DNA from 3 places in the Photobacterium sp. J15 genome. Region 2 is predicted to be linked to each of the others. Evidence: predicted binding sites of a transcription regulator. Region 2 holds the regulator's gene; each other region holds the start of a gene.
The links. The regulator PurR, encoded in region 2, represses purine synthesis genes. The targets are predictions, from matches to a motif close to TNANGNAAACGTTTNCNTNA.

Region 1 (6,228 bases), 1.5 Mb from region 2:
GAACTATATATGCGCCGAGCCATTGAGCTGGCAGCCAAAGCCGAGCAGGAAGGAGAGGTTCCTGTTGGGGCGGTTGTGGTTTATGACGGTCAGGTGATTGGAGAAGGCTGGAACCGCTCTATTGGTCAGCATGATGCTACAGCTCACGCAGAGATGATGGCTCTTCGTCAAGCAGGCAAGGTGATTCAGAACTATCGCCTGCTGGATGCAACTTTGTATGTCACTCTGGAGCCGTGCCCTATGTGTGCCGGTGCTATGGTACACAGCCGTATTGGTAAGGTGGTGTTTGGTGCCAGCGATCTGAAGACTGGTGCGGCAGGCAGTATTATGAACTTGTTGAGTTATGAGCAGGTCAATCATCATGTCGCCTGTGAATCCGGGGTGCTGGAAGAGGAATGCCGGGCTCAGTTACAGGCGTTTTTTAAACGTCGACGGGCCGAGAAAAAAGCCGAGAAAAAGGCCCGCCAGGCTGCACAGGCTGAGAGCCAGTGATCAAACAAAAAGCCCGACTCATTGAGTCGGGCTTTTTTCTGTTTCTTTGCGCTGACAATTGGTGTCGCTAGCTTTTGTTTATCGTTCTATTGTTAGCAAGGCTAACAAGCGGCTGTTGCTGCTACAACATAGCTGCGCTGGCGCCATAACACTTTCTTGCGGGTATTAGCATGCATGCGTTTTCGTCTTGTTGCGATTGATGTCATGCGTTTCTTCAGGCTTTTCACCGCTTTTTTCTGTTTTGAGAATCGCATAAGTTTCTCCCATAAAGCAAAGGCACAAGTGTGCCCACACTACAATCATTTTCCTGAATCTTGTTCAGGGTTATGAGTTGATTGTTACCAAATTTTCATCATTTGAGAATGAGCCCGATCGCAAAATTACGGCTTTCTTTGCAAAACCATCAATACTCAATGTGATATTTCTATCACTAATTTTATGTCGGTTGATATAAAGCACAGCCCTGTATTAACAGGGCTGCTTATAAAAAGAAGGGGATGGTTATTTACTGACAAGTTTGGTCGGTTTAGCGAGGCTGGTATCTATTTTTTCGCCTTCAAGTTTTGTCTGTTTGCTACCATCTTGCTGTAGTGGCGGGGTGATCGTTCTTAAGCTGTCGATGACCGCGATACCTTCCTCTTTGTCCTGATTCGGTGTTGTATTGTGCGCTTGCTCATAGCCGATAATACTCTGGTAATAGCGGCGAATATTTTCCACGTAGTTCAGCGCTTCATCACCACGGGCATAGCCATAACGGGTCTGCTTGTAGTATTTGCGCTGGCGCAGAAGTGGCAGGCGTTGTTTAACATCGCTCCAGGCATCCGGGTTACCACCTTGTTTTTTGGTCAGGCGGCGGGCATCCATCATATGGCCGAAACCTACGTTATAAGACGCCAGGGCAAACCAGACTTTTTCATGTTCTTCGATGCTGTCAGGCACACGGGCAATCATCTTGCGTAGGTAGACAACGCCGCCCCGGATACTTTCTTCCGGATCAAGACGATTCTTCACACCCACAGACTTTGCTGTTGGCAGGGTCAACATCATCATACCGCGCACTCCGGTCGGAGAAACTGCGCGCGGGTTCCAGTGGGATTCCTGATAAGAAAGTGCAGCAATCAGACGCCAGTCCAGCTCTTTCGAATACTTTTTGAACAGAGGTTCCCAGCGAGGAAGCTTTTTCTCGATAGCTCGCAGGAATGCTCGGGTGTCAACATAATCAAAGCTGTCGACATGGCCGAAATATTTCTCTTCCAGCTTGCCCAGTTCACCGCTTTGTTTCATTTCACCGAAGAACTCGATCAGCAGCGCATACAGGCTGTCATCGGTGGTTTTGTTGAGGAACCAAGCGATCGGCTCATCTTCGGTCAATTCGAGGGCAACGGCAATATCCGGATGGATTCGCTGGCTGAGGGCGACATCTACTGAGTCAGCAATGGTGTAATCCAGATCGCCTCTGGCAACCATGCGTAGCAACTCATCACTGTCGGTTTCCTCTATTGCTTCCCATTGAAGCTGCGGGTAAAGAACATTGAGAGTGTCCAGGCTTTTCTCGTGGCTGGAGCCTTTAACAACAACCAGTGAACCTTTATTTTTAGCCAGATCTTCTGTGTCACGCGGACGCCACTGGCCTTTCTTATAGACTACGATTTGGCTGGCGTAGTAATAGGCGGGGGCAGCCCGGAATCCAGACAGGCGGTCTTCGGTCATGGTCAGGCCCGCAGCAATGATATCGACATCTTTGCGTTCAAGGCTGGGGAAAAGTCCGGCCAGAGTAAACATTGGCTGCATTTCCAGTTTGACACCCAGCTTGGCGGCAAACCGTTGTGCAAGTTCATAATCAAGACCTGTCGGACCATCGTTGCCAATATAGTAAGAGAGCTGATTATTCAGCGTGCCGACACGCAGGACGCCACTTTCACGGATCTTCTCCAGATCACTGCGGGTGTCCTGTTGCAGCCAGTTGCAACCACTAAGCAATAGCATGCTTAGTAATAGTGCCAGGGTATACCGGAGGTTAGAAGTTAATCGAAGATTGCTCAACAAGATATGCTCATCATTATAATTTGATGTTCTTTATACCAAAGCTCGCCAATTCAGCAAAGCAACTCCCATCCTCCCAGTGATGATTCTCCCGTCAAATTACAATTTCCGGACATCAGGACAATGTATGTATGGGAGCTGCCCGGCATCTAAATACTAGTTCAATTTCAGCTCTGCTGAGCTGGCTCATCGTTTTTTCTTAATGTTTGGAACAGGAATGAAAAAAAATTACGCAAACGGTTGCGTCAGGTGTTACGTCACAAAAAATTTTCCCTTATACTATGCCTCGCAGAGCTTCCAGCACCTGCTTCGAAACTCCCGAAACTTATATAGTACGGGAATGAAGAACGCTGTTTAGTTGCTGCCCTGTCATGAGTGCATCGCCTCTGCTTGCTGTAAAAACAGCCGGGAAAGAGGTGACATTGACGTGATTTTTCCGGTGCTGAACCGGGATTAGGTCAATATCACCTTCATTCAACTGCTAATCGAGAGACGTACGCACATGGAAATTTTGCGTGGTTCACCCGCACTGTCTGAGTTTCGCGTTAACAAGCTACTGGAGCGTTGCCGCGAATTAGAGCTGCCTGTGTCAGGCATTTATGCTGAGTTCATGCATTTTGCTGAACTGTCAGCACCGCTGAATGCCGAGGAACAAAACAAGCTGGCCAGTTTGCTGACCTACGGCCCTACGATTGCAGAGCATGAGCCAACCGGTCTGTTGCTGCTGGTTACCCCTCGTCCGGGTACTATCTCCCCGTGGTCATCTAAATCGACCGACATCGCCCATAACTGTTCCCTGAATCAAATCAAACGCCTTGAGCGCGGTACTGCATATTACGTAGAAACCACCGCTGATCTGAGTGAAGCCCAGCTTACAACCCTGAAAGGATTACTTCATGACCGCATGATGGAAGTGGTGTTTACCGATATGGAAGCGGCAGCTGCGCTGTTCAGTCATGCGGAGCCTGCACCGGTGAAATGTGTTGATATCCTTGCCGGAGGCCGTAAGGCGCTTGAAGACGCAAACGTTACCCTCGGTCTGGCACTGGCTGAGGATGAAATTGATTACCTGGTGGAAAACTTCACCAGACTGGGCCGTAACCCGAATGATATCGAGCTGATGATGTTTGCTCAGGCGAACTCTGAGCACTGCCGTCATAAGATTTTTAATGCAGACTGGACTATCGACGGTGTTGAACAGGAAAAATCCCTGTTCAAGATGATTAAAAATACCTTTGAGCAGAACAATGATTATGTTCTGTCGGCCTACAAGGATAATGCGGCGGTAATGGAAGGCTCGAATGTCGGCCGTTTCTTCCCGGATCCAAATTCCCGCCAGTACAACTACCACCAGGAAGATGCCCATATCCTGATGAAAGTGGAGACCCATAACCACCCGACGGCGATTTCACCATGGCCGGGAGCATCGACCGGATCCGGCGGTGAAATCCGTGATGAAGGGGCTACCGGTATCGGCGGTAAACCGAAAGCCGGCCTGGTCGGTTTTACTGTTTCTAACCTGCGTATCCCTGACTTTGAACAGCCATGGGAAACCGACTTTGGTAAGCCGGGCCGAATTGTCAACGCGCTGGATATTATGCTGGAAGGCCCGCTGGGCGGTGCTGCATTTAATAATGAGTTTGGCCGCCCGAACCTGCTGGGTTATTTCCGTACTTATGAAGAAAAAGTCAGCTCCCATAACGGTGAAGAAATTCGTGGTTACCATAAGCCGATTATGATTGCCGGTGGTATGGGTAATATCCGTGCCGAGCATGTTCAGAAGAAAGAAATTCCGGTTGGTGCGAAGCTGATTGTGCTGGGTGGTCCGGCAATGAATATCGGTCTTGGTGGTGGTGCTGCGTCTTCTATGGCGTCTGGTCAGTCAGCCGAAGATCTGGATTTTGCATCGGTGCAGCGTGAAAACCCGGAAATGGAACGTCGCTGTCAGGAAGTGATCGATCGCTGCTGGCAGATGGGTGAAGCCAACCCGATTGCCTTTATTCACGATGTGGGTGCGGGTGGTATCTCTAACGCCTTGCCTGAGCTGGTGGATGACGGTGAACGTGGCGGTAAGTTCCAGCTGCGAGAGGTGCCGAATGACGAACCGGGTATGAGCCCGCTGGAAATCTGGTGTAACGAATCGCAGGAACGCTATGTGCTGGCTGTTGCCACAGAAAATATGGATACCTTTGACGCTATTTGTCAGCGTGAGCGTGCACCGTATGCCGTGGTTGGTGAGGCCACTGAAGAGCGTCATCTGACGCTGGAAGACAGCCACTTCGACAACACCCCAATTGATATGCCGATGGATATCCTGCTTGGTAAGCCGCCAAAGATGCACCGTGACGTGAAATCACAGAAGGCAGAAGGCAAAGCGATTGAACGTAGCGGTATTGAATTGGAAGAAGCGACTCACCGGGTGCTCCGTCTTCCGGCTGTTGCAGAGAAGACGTTCCTGATCACTATCGGTGACCGGACTGTGACCGGCCTGGTTGCCCGTGATCAGATGGTCGGTCCGTGGCAGGTTCCAGTTGCCAACTGTGCTGTTACTGCTGCCAGTTATGACAGCTACCATGGTGAGGCGATGGCAATGGGTGAGCGAACACCGATTGCATTGCTGGACTTTGCCGCTTCAGCCCGTATGGCTGTCGGTGAGTCGCTTACTAACATTGCCAGTGCAGATATCGGCGATCTTAGGCGCATCAAGCTTTCTGCAAATTGGATGTCTCCGGCGGGTCACCCGGGTGAAGATGCCGGTTTGTATGATGCGGTGAAAGCGGTCGGTGAAGAGCTGTGTCCTGCACTGGGCCTGACGATTCCTGTCGGTAAAGATTCCATGTCGATGAAAACCAAATGGGAAGATAACGGCAAACAGAAAGAGGTGACTTCGCCGCTGTCACTGATCATTACCGCATTTGGCCGTGTCGAAGACATTCGCAAGACAGTCACTCCTCAGCTTCGTACTGATAAAGGTGATTCAAGCCTGCTGCTGATAGACCTGGGTTGTGGTCAGAATCGCCTGGGGGCTACTGCTTTGTCACAGGTTTACAAGCAGTTGGGTGACAAACCGGCAGATGTCGATAGTCCGGAGCTACTGAAAGGTTTCTTTAATGCGATTCAGACATTGATCCGCGACGGTAAGCTAATGGCTTATCATGACCGTGGTGACGGTGGTTTGTATGTCACGTTGGCAGAAATGGCTTTTGCTGGCCATACCGGGGTGGAAGTCGATATTAATACATCAGACAACGATGAATGTGATGATGTGTTGGCGACGCTGTTCAACGAGGAATTGGGCGCGGTGATTCAGGTACGTACTGACGAACTTGATGCTGTGCAGTCGGTGCTTGCAGCCAACGGTCTTGAAGCATGCAGCCATGTTATCGGTACAGTTGTTGATGAAGATGTGGTTCGCATCTGGAATGGTAATGATCTTGTGCTGGAGCAGAGTCGTACTGAGTTGCGTGCAATCTGGGCTGAGACAACTTACCAGATGCAGGCAATGCGTGATAATCCGGCGGGCGCGCTACAGGAATTCGAGGCCAAGAAAGATGCAGCGGATCCTGGCTTGAATGTAAGCCTGAGCTTTGACATTAATCAGGATGTTGCCGCTCCGTTTATTGCTGCACCAGCTGTTAATAAAGGTGCCAAGCCGCAGATGGCTATTTTACGTGAGCAGGGTGTTAACTCGCA
Region 2 (6,228 bases):
GCAATAAGCGGGAACAGGCCTAGCAGGGCAAGAGAGATCAAAACAGGAGCAGAAATGATGCCGTTGAGGGATTCAATCTCACCTAACTGAGTACCGGCGTTGATATATACCATGGTACCGGCGAGCATCCCGACCTGGCTCACCAGGTAGAACATACGGGTACTGATTGGTGTCAGGCCCATAACCAGGTTCACGATAAAGAATGGGAAAATAGGAATCAGACGCAGAGTAAAGAGGTAAAACGGCCCGTCTTTCGCGATTCCTGCATTAATTGGTTCAAGACGATTGCCGAATTTATTTTGTACCCAGTCTCTCAGGATGTAGCGGCTGAACAGAAACGCGAGTGTAGCTCCTATGGTGCTGGCGAAAGACACCAGCAGCAGGCTCCACCAGAATCCGAACAGTGCAGCACCCAGCAATGTCATGATGGCAGCGCCTGGCAGCGACAACGCTGTGACGACCACATAGATGACAAAGTAGATCAGGCTGGATAAAAAAGGCTTCGCTGCAATAGTATCTTGCAGGGCAATTTGCTGAGCCTTGGCTTGCTCCAGAGTGAAGTACTGGCCAAGATCCAGTGCAAACCAAAGACCGATAAGGCTGATTATTGTCCCGAGGAGTAGCAGTTTTTTTCTATCCATGACTTCACCTTTCAATCATTTATCTGAAGATTCCGCAGTCGGTGCTTCTTCATCACCCGGCTGGATTGGAATTGAACAAAAACCTTGTTCAGGTACATCAAGTGCGGTGTTAAATTTCGCCGACAGGTTCTGGAAAGAAACCAGAGCAGTAAGTTCAACCAGTGCATCAGCGTCATACCATTTCTGAATATCGCTGAGCATCGTTTCAGTAACTTTTTGACCGGTGATGGTCATTGCCTCTACGTAAGTAAGAATCGCGCGCTCTTGCTCATCGAAGTGCTCACTGTGCTGCCAGTTAGCAAGGGCTTTGATTTTCTCAACACAATCGCAGCGCTCTGCCAGTTTCATACCGTTGGCATCAACGCAAAAAGCACAATCATTAAGCTGAGAAACACGAACGCAGACAAGTGAACGAATAACCGGGGTGATAGGGGAGGACTTACGATCTAAGTATCCAAAGAAACCGGCCACCAGCCAGAATAAAGCAGGGCGTCGACCCCACAAAAGAGCAGGATTCAGAACGTTACCGTAATGGCGTTTTTGAAGCCAAAGAAGTGGTTTAATGAAGATGGAATACTGTTTTTTGGCTGGTATACGCACATGAGCCCCTTATATGTCTGTATCACTGTAGCAATATGCTACTTTTAGTATATCAATCTAGTTGGACTAATGGTCGGCTATATTACTAGATTGTTGTGAGACACAGACCGTTAATGGGGCAATTAAATTTCAGAAAATTAAGATAATTTTGATAAAAGTGCTTAGTTGACTGAAATTTGTACTACTTGTGACCTTTGTTGTTTGGCAATATCTGCTGTATCAGGATTTGCGACGAAGAGATAAAAGCAGGCAACTAAAGGTAGTGAAGCAATCACCATGGTCTTGCCAATGTGATAGTTGCGATACCAGTATTTCTTTGAGCGAACTTTTAAAAAGACACCCCAGCAAAGCAGCAGTAGGTTAAAGGCTGCAGTAATAATTAGTGCACTCTCAAGAGCTTCAAGAGAGGCATGTTGCTGAAGTACTAAAAGTGTCACTATTGCAGACGGAAGTAAACTGACAAATACAAGACCACGCATTAACCTGGGCCATATACAAAACTTGTCTTTAAACATTTGTTCAGCTTGTCCGGGAAATGGCTTTGAATAGTACATAACAACCTCCGGTTTATATGACGGTTCAATTTTACTAATCGGAGGAGTTAAAAAAAGAGTGTTGATGATTTTATGAACAGCTTTGTGAGAAGTGTCAATTTTTCACTCGTATTGACAAAAAATTGTCAATTAACGACTAAATAATTTAATTAAGCAATTATTTTTATATGCTACAAGTATTAATTAATCAGGTTGGGTATAAGCATAAAAAATAAGAGGTGACATGCACCTCTTATTATATTTTGCTTATCTGAATTTAATTCAGTTGTGACAGAAGCTCTGTACGTCGCTGTTGTGGAATTACAGACCAGTGCGTACCACTTACAGCACCTTCTAATGCCCACAGAAGCTCGATATTAACTGTATCTTTGTGTGTCTCCTGCAATGCTCTGTAAGCATTTAGGGAGCCCGCTTCATACAGTTCTTCAACTGTGCTTATGCCAGCTTTCTTAAGCATTCGCTCGTTGGCAAGGCGAAGGTTTGGCAGATCTTTAATACGGTTCGGTCCGCTTTTGCTTTTGGTTTCCTTATCCTGTTTGGCCGCCTCCAGAGCTCGTTCAGCTTTGCTGACAATTCTTTGAGGCTCATTCCACCATTCTTCAGGAATAGCATATTGCTTAGTTACAACAGGGAAGCCACGTTTTTTATAAACGTAAGGTTCCAGACCTGCTTTCTTATATTCTTCTTCGTTGTCGGCATTAGCACGTAAATGCAATTTGTCATTTACTACAAGCGCAAACATTGTTTCGCCTGAAAATATGCCAAAACCGCCAAACATTGAACGAGATTTAATATTCTCGAAACAATTAAATAATCTTAATGATTCTTTAAGTACTGGTTTGTCCATGCGTCTTCTCGGTGATAAATATTGTGAAATATCTTCGAGTCACCTAAAACAAGAGCGAGGATTCAGAATAGCAAAATTTACAAAAAGACTATGTCAGCGATAAGTTAAAGTCTGACATAGCCATTTGCTACATCCATCGGCAACCCCGCTACCATAAGTGACATAGTTCATAAAACTAAACACTTTTAGGCCGGAAGCTTTGCGTCCCAATCTTTCGAATGGTTTGCCTTGTTCGTGACGCTATTAATATATCTTAAGTTATGATTTTTGACCTTGCTCCCATTTTTAAAAGTGTGATCTTGGTCCAATAAATTAGTTCGTTTTTTGGGCTCTCGACGCATTTTTCATATCGATTGTTCATATTGAATACTATTTTTTTCACGGATGAAAAAAAAACCGGCGAGTTGCCTCACCGGTTTTATGTGTCAATGTCGACGCAGATTGCAATTACGATTTATGCATTAAGATTCTTAACAGAATTGCGAACCACCAGTTCAGGTGCCATTTCAAAAATCTGATGCTCGTGTTTTTTGTCTTTAACACGTGCAAGTAAGATCTCGATCGCCGTTTGACCCAATCTGCGCTTTGGCTGGTGAATTGTAGTCAGAGGGGGCGAGAAGTAAGGCGCCAAATCGATGTTATCGTACCCGATGATAGAAATATCATCAGGAACACGGATACCAGCCTGTTCAAACGTACTGATCAAGCCCATTGCCATGATGTCGTTAAAACAGAAGATGGCGGTAGGGCGATCTTTCATTTCAATAAAGCGCTTCGCCGCAACAACAGCAGACTCACATTCGAAGTCCCCTTCAAGCAGCCAGTCTTCATTTACGTCCAGCTCAGCTTCCTTCATGGCTTTGTGGAAACCTTTCAGACGTTCCTGACATGTGAGTTTGTCTGTGTGACCGCTCAGACAGCCAATCTTTGTGTGACCTTGTTCGATGAAGTACTTGGTTGCAACATAGCCGCCAAGTTCTGCGTTGTCCTGAATTTTATCCGTGTGCGGGCTTTCCGGACCCCAATCCATAATCACCATTGGCAGATCTTTTTGACGTTCAAGAAGCTCAAGTAGCTTTTCGTCAAGATCTGAGCACATGACAAGCAGGCCATCGACACGTTTTTCTGCCAACATGCGTAGGTAATCTCGTTGCTTGGAAAGATTACCTTCTGTGTTACAAAGAATCAGTGTGTACCCTTGGCTATAGCAGTACTCTTCAACACCGTGAACGACTTCGGCAAAAAACGGGTTGGTTGATTTGGTTACCAGCATTCCGATGGTACGTGTGGTATTACACTTAAGGCTTCGCGCGACGGCACTTGGCGCGTAGTTCAGTTCTTCAACAGCCTCTAATACCTTTTTTTGTGTAGCTTCTGCTACAAAACGGGTTTTGTTGATCACGTGTGAGACTGTTGTCGTTGAGACTCCAGCTAAACGTGCAACATCTTTAATCGTTGCCATACTTATTCTTCTAATAATTTCAGGTCAGAGGTCCCGACCGTTTCATATTCATTTAAATTGATAGTAACAGACAGCAAAATTGTCTTTGTATTTGGTTGTTCAGGCAATTTTGCTGTTTGTTACTGTCTGTTTTATGAACAAATCATCATGTACAAAAACGCCAAAAAGCCGCTGCAACGAGCGGCCTTGCTTCTCGCGTCTTTAACTGACGTTACATTGTTAATCGCTTGCGTTCACATTCTACTGAGTGTAGCGCACAGTGCAACGTTTCTGTATTCCAAGATCTTAAATCTTGATAGATATCAACAAAGTTAATGCACTTTAAGGGTGTTAAGGTGCATATGATGCGTTATTTGTTTGAGCTATTTGATAGTGCTGATAACTTTTGGTTATAAAACATGTGCTTTTGTGACATCTGTCTTGGCAATGCGGAATGAGGTGGGATACCTGACTGCTCTCTCTTCAAGAGAAGCGGAAATCCGGGGCTATTATATTGATATGGGTAAAAATGGGAGTAGAGGTTAGAAAAAACGTCTATTCACTAATGCCGTCTTAAAGCATGAAAACAACAATATCCCGGAGAAATACAAGTTAATGAAACAGGTAAAGCAGGTACGCCTTCAAAACCGGCTTGGCCCTGAAATTGCCGAATTTCGAGAGTCGTGCCAGACCCTTCAGCTCGCTACTGTTGATGCAGAAGGCAAACCTAACGTGAGTTACGCGCCCTTTGCCTTGCTGGATGATGGTTATTATGTGCTGATCAGCCAGATTGCTAAACATGCGCGTAATTTGCTCGAGAATCCGCAAGTGTCTTTGATGATGATTGAAGATGAAGGTACGTCGAAAACGATTTATGCCCGTAAACGGCTGACATTTGAAGCGAATGTCTTTGTGGTTGATCGTGAAACCGAACGTTGGCAGGAAGGTATTGCTGCATTGCAAGAGCGTTTTGGTGAAATTGTTGAAGGGCTAAGCGGTCTGGCTGATTTTTCTCTATTCCGCCTGGAGCCGATTCAGGGATTGTTTGTTAAAGGTTTCGGTCAGGCATTTCAGGTTAGCGGTGATGATCTGGTGGACTTTGTTCATTTGCAGGAAGGACATAAGCGTATTGTAGATGGAAGCGAAGTGACAACACCATCAGAAAAGCTGTAACAGCAGTTCGTATCTTAATGTAAGTTGCAACGTAAATAGTGATTTAAGGCCTGAATGAATATCAGGCCTTTGTTCGTTTAGGTCGTTATAACGGACAATCGCGGAATCGCTTGATCCGGATCATCGTAAGCAGAAGGCTTTCTTGAAGGGGGAAAATTTCGTGTGATAATTGTCATATTGATAACAATATCGGATTTAATTTATGTCCAATAAGAATACGAAAGGTGTACGTTTTGCCTACGTTGCCAGCTTCCTGACCCCGTTTACGTTAATGATTTCTGGTATTTTTGCAGTGCTTTATTCCGCGTACCAAATGAATAAAGGTACAGATGAGCTGAGTTACAGCCACTACTACACAATTATTCGTACTTTCTTTTTGTTTTTTACCTTCTTTGTTGTGTTGGGCGTAACAGCCGCGACCATGAGTGGGATGGTGGCCGGTGCCGGTTACTGGGTACACAGCTCGCTGCTGGACAAGTTGTTGCAGGCAATTCCGGTTGCAGGTTTAATCATAGCAGCGCTTGCCATTCTGAAGTGGTTTTTCCAGCATATTAAAGGTATGAAGCTACTGAGCCAGAATAAGGCAATCGAGTTGTAAAAATCGAAGCGAATCATAACTAATATATAACCGAAGCCCTATGGCTTCGGTTTTTTTATGCCTGAATTAGAGTGAATTTAAAGCTTCTATAGACGGTGTTAAATGTATTAATCAATGACTTTTTATATTTAATTTATTGATTCTTTCAATTTAATCTTCTTCGGTTTTTATAGTTATACGCATTTTTTAAATTATTTTCCTGCTTAATTTCATCTCTGATTTAAATTTTATTCCTGAATGAAAATTATATTTTTTGTAAAAAACTAGCATTTAAATACTTATGGGGAATATGGTGACTGGGTTCAAAAATTAAGTAATTAATATGACACTTGATTACTATTTGCATAAGAACTGTGACTTGGGTTGAGTAATAG
Region 3 (6,228 bases), 810 kb from region 2:
ATATCCAGCAAACACTGGCCTATGGTGCTCACGGCCCGAAAGAATTAATCGTGATTTTAATTGAAGATAGATAACGGAGGTGTAAAAGAAATCGGTCTCTTTTTGGTATTTGCTATTTTCCAATCCCCTTTACTTGAAGCGCTCCCGGTATTCGGTGAGCGCCTTTTTTCCTCAGAAGCTTACTTGAAGACAAAATTAGTAAAACTTGTCTATTAAAAAAATTCTGGTCTAGTCTGGTAGATAGCCGTGTATGCATAACAATGCATTGACATGTTGCGGATAAATCGGAAATGAGCAGTTGGAAAGGATATCGCTATGCCGGGTGTATCAAACAAGCCTAAAACACAAACACTTAGCTTTTCAGGAACCTGCCGCCATTGTGGTAATGACACCTTGATTTACATTAAGGAGACTAATGTTAAAACTTGCGCTCTGTGTCACAGGCAGGAAGATGATGGAACCACCGCAGAACCGCAGCTACTCATTGAAAATAAAGAAAAAGATAAAAAATCTGAGAATGAAATTCTCTGAACATGCATAGCTGCGGTTGTAAATTATTTTTTGCTGTGGAATTCAATAAAGTTTAACTCTGACCACCTTCATTACTTCGATATCAAAGCCGGCAACTTTTTCTGTAACAGGATAATACGTCATATTGACCTTTGCCCCTTTCAGGCTCTTGTATTTCTTTGTACGCCTGAACTTAAACGGAGCTTCGCATCCTTCAACCATCAGCGTATGAAGGATCCAGTCACCATCCTCACGCTGAGTATGGGAGGTCACCTTCATTCCTTCCGAATGAACAAGGTTTTCATGACTTTGCAGCAACTTATCGACAGGTGATTTCATGGCTATCTCTTGATTAATAAGAGGAATGAAAGCGGTGATGCTACCGGGAACAAGTAGCTAATGGCAAGTATTGATAAAACCAAGACCGCTTTTTCAACAAGCGCGAGCCAGTCTCTATCTCATTTTTAAGACAAAGCGGTAGTTACAGGCCCACTAGTATTACTTCTGTCCTTAGGTCTTAAATGCAACAGTACATAAATCCATTCAAACGGATTTAACTATACCCCCAAAAGTAAAACAGAGAGCCGAAGCTCTCTGTTTTTATTTGGTAACTGATGCTTGTTGATCAGAATGACAGGAAGATGCCTGCCAGCGTTGCACTCATCAGGTTTGACAGAGTCGCTGCAAAAATAGCTTTCAGACCCAGACGTGCAATATCAGGACGGCGGCTTGGTACGATACCGCCCAGACCACCCATCAGCATTGCGATTGATGTCAGGTTTGCAAAACCACACAATGCGAAAGTAACAACAGCCTGAGAGTGAGCGCTTAGTTGATCTTTAACAGCCATCAGATCAGCGAAGGCTACGAATTCATTAACAGCAATTTTCTTACCGATCAGGCTTGCTGCAACTGTTGCTTCAGACCATGGCACACCGATCAGCCATGCAACTGGTGCGAAAATGTAACCAAACAGCAATTCAAGGCTCAGGTTTTCAACACCAATCAGTTCGCCAAGGTGGCCAAGACCGCCATTAAGCAGAGCAATCAAGCTGATGATAGACAGCAGGCTTGCACCAACAGCCATCGCAATCTGCAGGCCGCTAAGCGCACCCTGAGATGCTGCGTCGATAATGTTAACAGGCGCATTCTCATCTTCATCATCAACCTGAGGCTCATCAGTCAGCGTTTCTGTTTGTGGAACCAGAATCTTCGCCATCATCAGGCCAGCAGGTGCAGACATGAAGCTTGCAGCGATCAGATAGCTGATTTCAACACCAAGACCCGCGTAACCGACCAGCGTACCACCGGCTACAGAAGCCAGGCCACCAACCATTACCGCGAAAAGCTCAGAGCGAGACATTTTTGCAAGGTATGGACGAACAACCAGCGGTGCTTCAACAGAACCAACAAAGATGTTAGCCGTTGCAGACATAGATTCAGTGCGGCTGGTGCCTAGTACACGCTGTAGCGCGCCACCCAGAACACGGATAATCCAACCCATGATGCCCAGGTAGTAAAGCACACCAATCAGTGAAGAGAAAAATACGATTGTCGGCAATACGTTAACGGCAAAGATAAAACCAATTTTAAACTTAGCCAGATCACCAAACAGGAATTCAGAACCGATACGACCGTAGTCGATAACACCAGAGACGGCATTGGATACTGTGTTCAGAACTTCTCGTCCGACAGGCACATACAAAATAAATCCTGCGAACAGAATCTGAATTGCAAACGCGCCACCTACTGCACGCCAGCTAATCGCACGACGATTTTCCGAAAATAAGATTGCAACCGCAAATAGTGAAACAATACCTAAGATGCTGACCAGATGCCCCATGGTCATTCTCCAATGTTAATTAGTGGGTTAGTAAAACGATTGCGGCGGCATTTTAGGGATTTTAAAAACTGTGACAAGCATCAAATTGTTATGCAAATTTACAGAATTGATACATAAAACCAAAAAATCGAGGAAAATATCGGCAAAGCAAACGAAAACGGCAGATTGGTGCTTGTACGGGATACTGTTGTTAGCATAAGTGACAATGATGACCATGATCACACTATTAGCCCTGTTCAATTTACGGCTATTTTGCCGATGCTTTTTTCATCATCCTCTACACTTGTCAATAAGATACTCAACAGCATGTTCATAAATAGCTTGGCAATGTACGAATACGGAGTGATTTCATGAAAAAACATCTAATACTAACAATGATATTTTTTGTGTTCGGCCTCACTGGCTGTGAAGACGGTCCGCGAGGTTTTAGCTTACCTGCCGGCGATCCCGCCAAAGGCCAACAGGTATTTCTTGAAATGCAATGTCTCAGCTGTCATGCAATGGAAGGCTTTGAAAGACCAGCAGATTCAGAAGACCAGCTTTCGGTCGAGCTGGGCGGGAAAGTACAGAGCCTGAAAACGTACGCGGAACTGGTTACTTCGGTGATCAACCCATCTCATCAGATTGCAAAAGGTTACAACTTAAAAGATGTTCAGATTTCAGGACAATCCGTGATGCCTGTTTACAATGATGTGATGACTGTTGGTCAGTTAGTGGACTTAATCACTTTCCTTGAATCCAAGTATGAGCTTGAACCATATACCCAAACTAAGTATCTGATGTACCACTGATAAAAAAAAGCACGAAGAAGCTGCAGCTTCTTCGTGCTGATCCTGCGTCTAATAATGGCAAATTTTAAACGTTATTTACCAATAACCCAGTGGTTGGCTACAAACTACATCAGTTCCCGATCCCAGAAAGCAGGCTCTCCAATATGCTCACGGACAAAATCAATGAACACTTTTACCTTAGCAGGCAAGAATTTATGGCGAGGATAAATCGCATATAACGGCATATGCTGATTAGGTTCCCAGTCAGGAATTAAGCGAATCAACCGCCCTTCCCTGAACTCATTCTTCAGCAGATACGTCGCCAGGTAACCAATACCATTCCCTGCCAAAGTGGCATCACGAATAGCATCAGCCGAATCCACTCGATAATTACCTCTTACCTTAACCTGTAAGTTTTCATCATCTTTACTGAAGCTCCAGGAAGTATCTTTACGCTCCCGGCTGTAATAGGTAATACAGTTATGTTCTTTCAAGTCATTTGGATGGTATGGCACCCCATGCTTCGCCAAATAATCCGGGCTGGCAGCCAATACAAACTGGCAATCAACCAAGTGGCGGGCCACAAAGCCTTCTGGAGGGGTATCCATAATGCCAATCCATAAATCAAGCTGTTCGGAAATAAGATCAACGCGGTGATCAAACAGGCTCATTTCAAGATTAAGCTGCGGATATTGCTCATGGAACTCACTAATGTATGGGCCGATATGGTTCGAAGCAAAAGACTGGGCAATACCAACACGTAATGAACCATGAAGGCTATTTGAATCAACCAGTAACTCACTTTCCGCTTCATTAATTTCATCAACGATATTGGCGCAATGAGCGGCAAAGTTTCGTCCGGCCTCGGTCAGAGCAAACGAACGTGTTGTACGCTGAACAAGCTGTATCCCCAACCTCTCTTCCAACTGCTGTATTTGCTTACTAACCTGGGTTCTGGAAATATCTAGCAACTGTGCTGCACGGGTAAAGCTCTTCTGTTTTGTCAGAGCGTTAAATACAACCATTTGCTGTGCTTTTTTAAGCATGGATACCTTCGGGCCTCGGTTTTTATGTTCTTCTTTATATGAAAACAGAAAGACCTGTCAGGGACAGGTCTTTTTCCACTTATTTAGCTATTTTAATTCAGCTTAAATTGTAAAGAAAGAAAGCTGCTGTTTCTGCTTCTCAGCAAGCTGCGACAATTCATTACTGGCCGTCGCACTCTGGCTAATACCAGCAACGTTCTGATTCACAATCTCCGACATATTGGTGACATTGCGATTAATGTCCTGTGTTACCTGAGACTGTTGCTCTGCGGCTGTTGCAACCTGAGTGTTCATATCGCTGATTTGAACTACAGATTCTGTGATACCAACCAATGCGTCATTAGCACGATTCGACAGTTCCTGATTACGCTCAAGCATTTCCAGGCTGCTCTGCATGCTGTCATTCGCCTGGTTAGACTGTGACTGCAACTCTTCAATGATTGCCTGGATTTCCTGAGTCGACGACTGGGTACGCGCTGCCAGCATACGTACTTCATCGGCTACTACCGCAAAACCACGGCCGGATTCACCCGCACGAGCGGCTTCGATAGCAGCATTCAGAGCCAGAAGGTTTGTCTGCTCAGAAATACCCTGGATAACTTCAATAACCTTGCTGATTTGTTCAGACTGCTCTTTCAGGCGAGTTACAACGTCTGCCGCTTCTGTCAGAGTCTTGTTCATCTGAACACTTGCCGCACTGCTTTGCTCGAAGATGCTCAAACCTTCACGAGCCAGTTCATCAGTCTGCTTAGCCATTGCATCCGCAGCAGTTGCGTTATCACTGACGTTTTCAGCTGTACTTGAAAGTTCGTTAACCGCAGAAGCAACCTGATCAATCTCATTGTGCTCCTGCTGAGCATTCGCTTCAGACTGAGTCATTACCGCAGCTAGTTCGGTAGAAGCAGATGCCACATCTTCACTGATACGGATTAGTGCATCAACCGTCTGGTGCAACTGCTTGACAGTACGGTTTACATCACTGCTCAGCTGAGCAATTTCATTAGTACCGTCCTGCTCAGCATTGACACGCAGGTTACCAGCCGCCACATCACGCATCACAGACTGAAGTTTGAAGATCGGGTTAACCACCAAACCAGACATCCACCAGGCCACAAGCACAGCAATAGCAAATACAGCCAGAATCGCGAACGTCGCGCTGTTCATCATATTACGGCTATTTTCAGCACTCTGATCCAGCGTATTGGTAGAGTATGAATTCACCTGCTGCGAAAGCTCGTTGATAGACTCAACCATACGATTGCCGACAGCACGGTATTTAGAGATGAAATTATTAAATTCCTGTTCAGACAGCTCACCACGGTCGTGCTGATTCAGGGTAACAACCGCACGATTAGAGTAAGCAATGTAGTCCTGAATCGCCGAATGAACATTGTCAGCCGCACTTCTGAAAGCATCGACCTGCTCCAGCAATTTAAGATCACGCGCAATTTCTTTTTCTGCACTGGCCAGTTCACCTTTAAAACTGTCGCGGCGCGCAGGGTCATAAATAGCGTACACTGCACTTATACGCAGCGGATAAACGCGATCATCAATTTTGGCCAGTGTATCCTTATACTCAACCAGGGCATCGGTATTTTGAGCGATCACTTCTTGTTCGTTATCAAGTTTTCCTTTTGCGATCATCAAAGTCGTAAAGAGCACTACCACCATTAACATTACAGGCATCAATACCTGGTAACGAATGGATAAGTTTTTCAATGAAAATTGCATTTTGGCCTCAAATTTAATTTTTGTATCCGCAAAAATACAGTAGGTAATTCAGACTGACTAAAGAGCGCACAATATAGATCTGGATCACACAAATGTCTACAAAATTATCAGCCGGTTTTTCTTTGAAAAATCTTGCACTTATCGTTAATAACAATTCATTTGATTTATAAAAAACACAGTTCCATTGGTTTAAATTATGAACAGCCTACGAAGTTAACATTTCCACAAATAGATCAATCATTAAGCACTTATCTGCATCGTCATAGAGTGTTCAAACTTCTGAAACATGATTGTCATAAAACTTTCCTAACCTTTTTATCGTTCATTC

Region 1: purL (phosphoribosylformylglycinamidine synthase) is a predicted target of PurR. The motif match lies at 2,764-2,783, and genes of this name have one in related genera.
Region 3: AACQ93_RS10635 (NupC/NupG family nucleoside CNT transporter) is a predicted target of PurR. The motif match lies at 2,381-2,400, and genes of this name have one in related genera.

The regions. Positions count from the first base shown of each region.
Region 1 covers NZ_CAWMUI010000001.1:2,999,856-3,006,083, reverse strand. The annotation lists gene tadA (tRNA adenosine(34) deaminase TadA) at 1-492, shown strand, start outside; gene AACQ93_RS13495 (hypothetical protein) at 594-746, opposite strand; gene mltF (membrane-bound lytic murein transglycosylase MltF) at 994-2,478, opposite strand; gene purL (phosphoribosylformylglycinamidine synthase) at 3,038-6,228, shown strand, end outside.
Region 2 covers NZ_CAWMUI010000001.1:1,530,693-1,536,920, forward strand. The annotation lists gene AACQ93_RS07120 (FAD-dependent oxidoreductase) at 1-641, opposite strand, end outside; gene AACQ93_RS07125 (carboxymuconolactone decarboxylase family protein) at 657-1,241, opposite strand; gene AACQ93_RS07130 (hypothetical protein) at 1,403-1,795, opposite strand; gene AACQ93_RS07135 (TfoX/Sxy family DNA transformation protein) at 2,052-2,642, opposite strand; cyclic di-GMP riboswitch class I at 2,778-2,880, opposite strand; gene purR (HTH-type transcriptional repressor PurR) at 3,097-4,104, opposite strand; gene hutZ (heme utilization protein HutZ) at 4,699-5,256, shown strand; gene AACQ93_RS07150 (hypothetical protein) at 5,459-5,854, shown strand.
Region 3 covers NZ_CAWMUI010000001.1:2,336,983-2,343,210, forward strand. The annotation lists gene AACQ93_RS10620 (LutC/YkgG family protein) at 1-74, shown strand, start outside; gene AACQ93_RS10625 (hypothetical protein) at 316-531, shown strand; gene AACQ93_RS10630 (hypothetical protein) at 574-849, opposite strand; gene AACQ93_RS10635 (NupC/NupG family nucleoside CNT transporter) at 1,136-2,353, opposite strand; gene AACQ93_RS10640 (c-type cytochrome) at 2,704-3,144, shown strand; gene AACQ93_RS10645 (LysR family transcriptional regulator) at 3,249-4,169, opposite strand; gene AACQ93_RS10650 (methyl-accepting chemotaxis protein) at 4,272-5,900, opposite strand.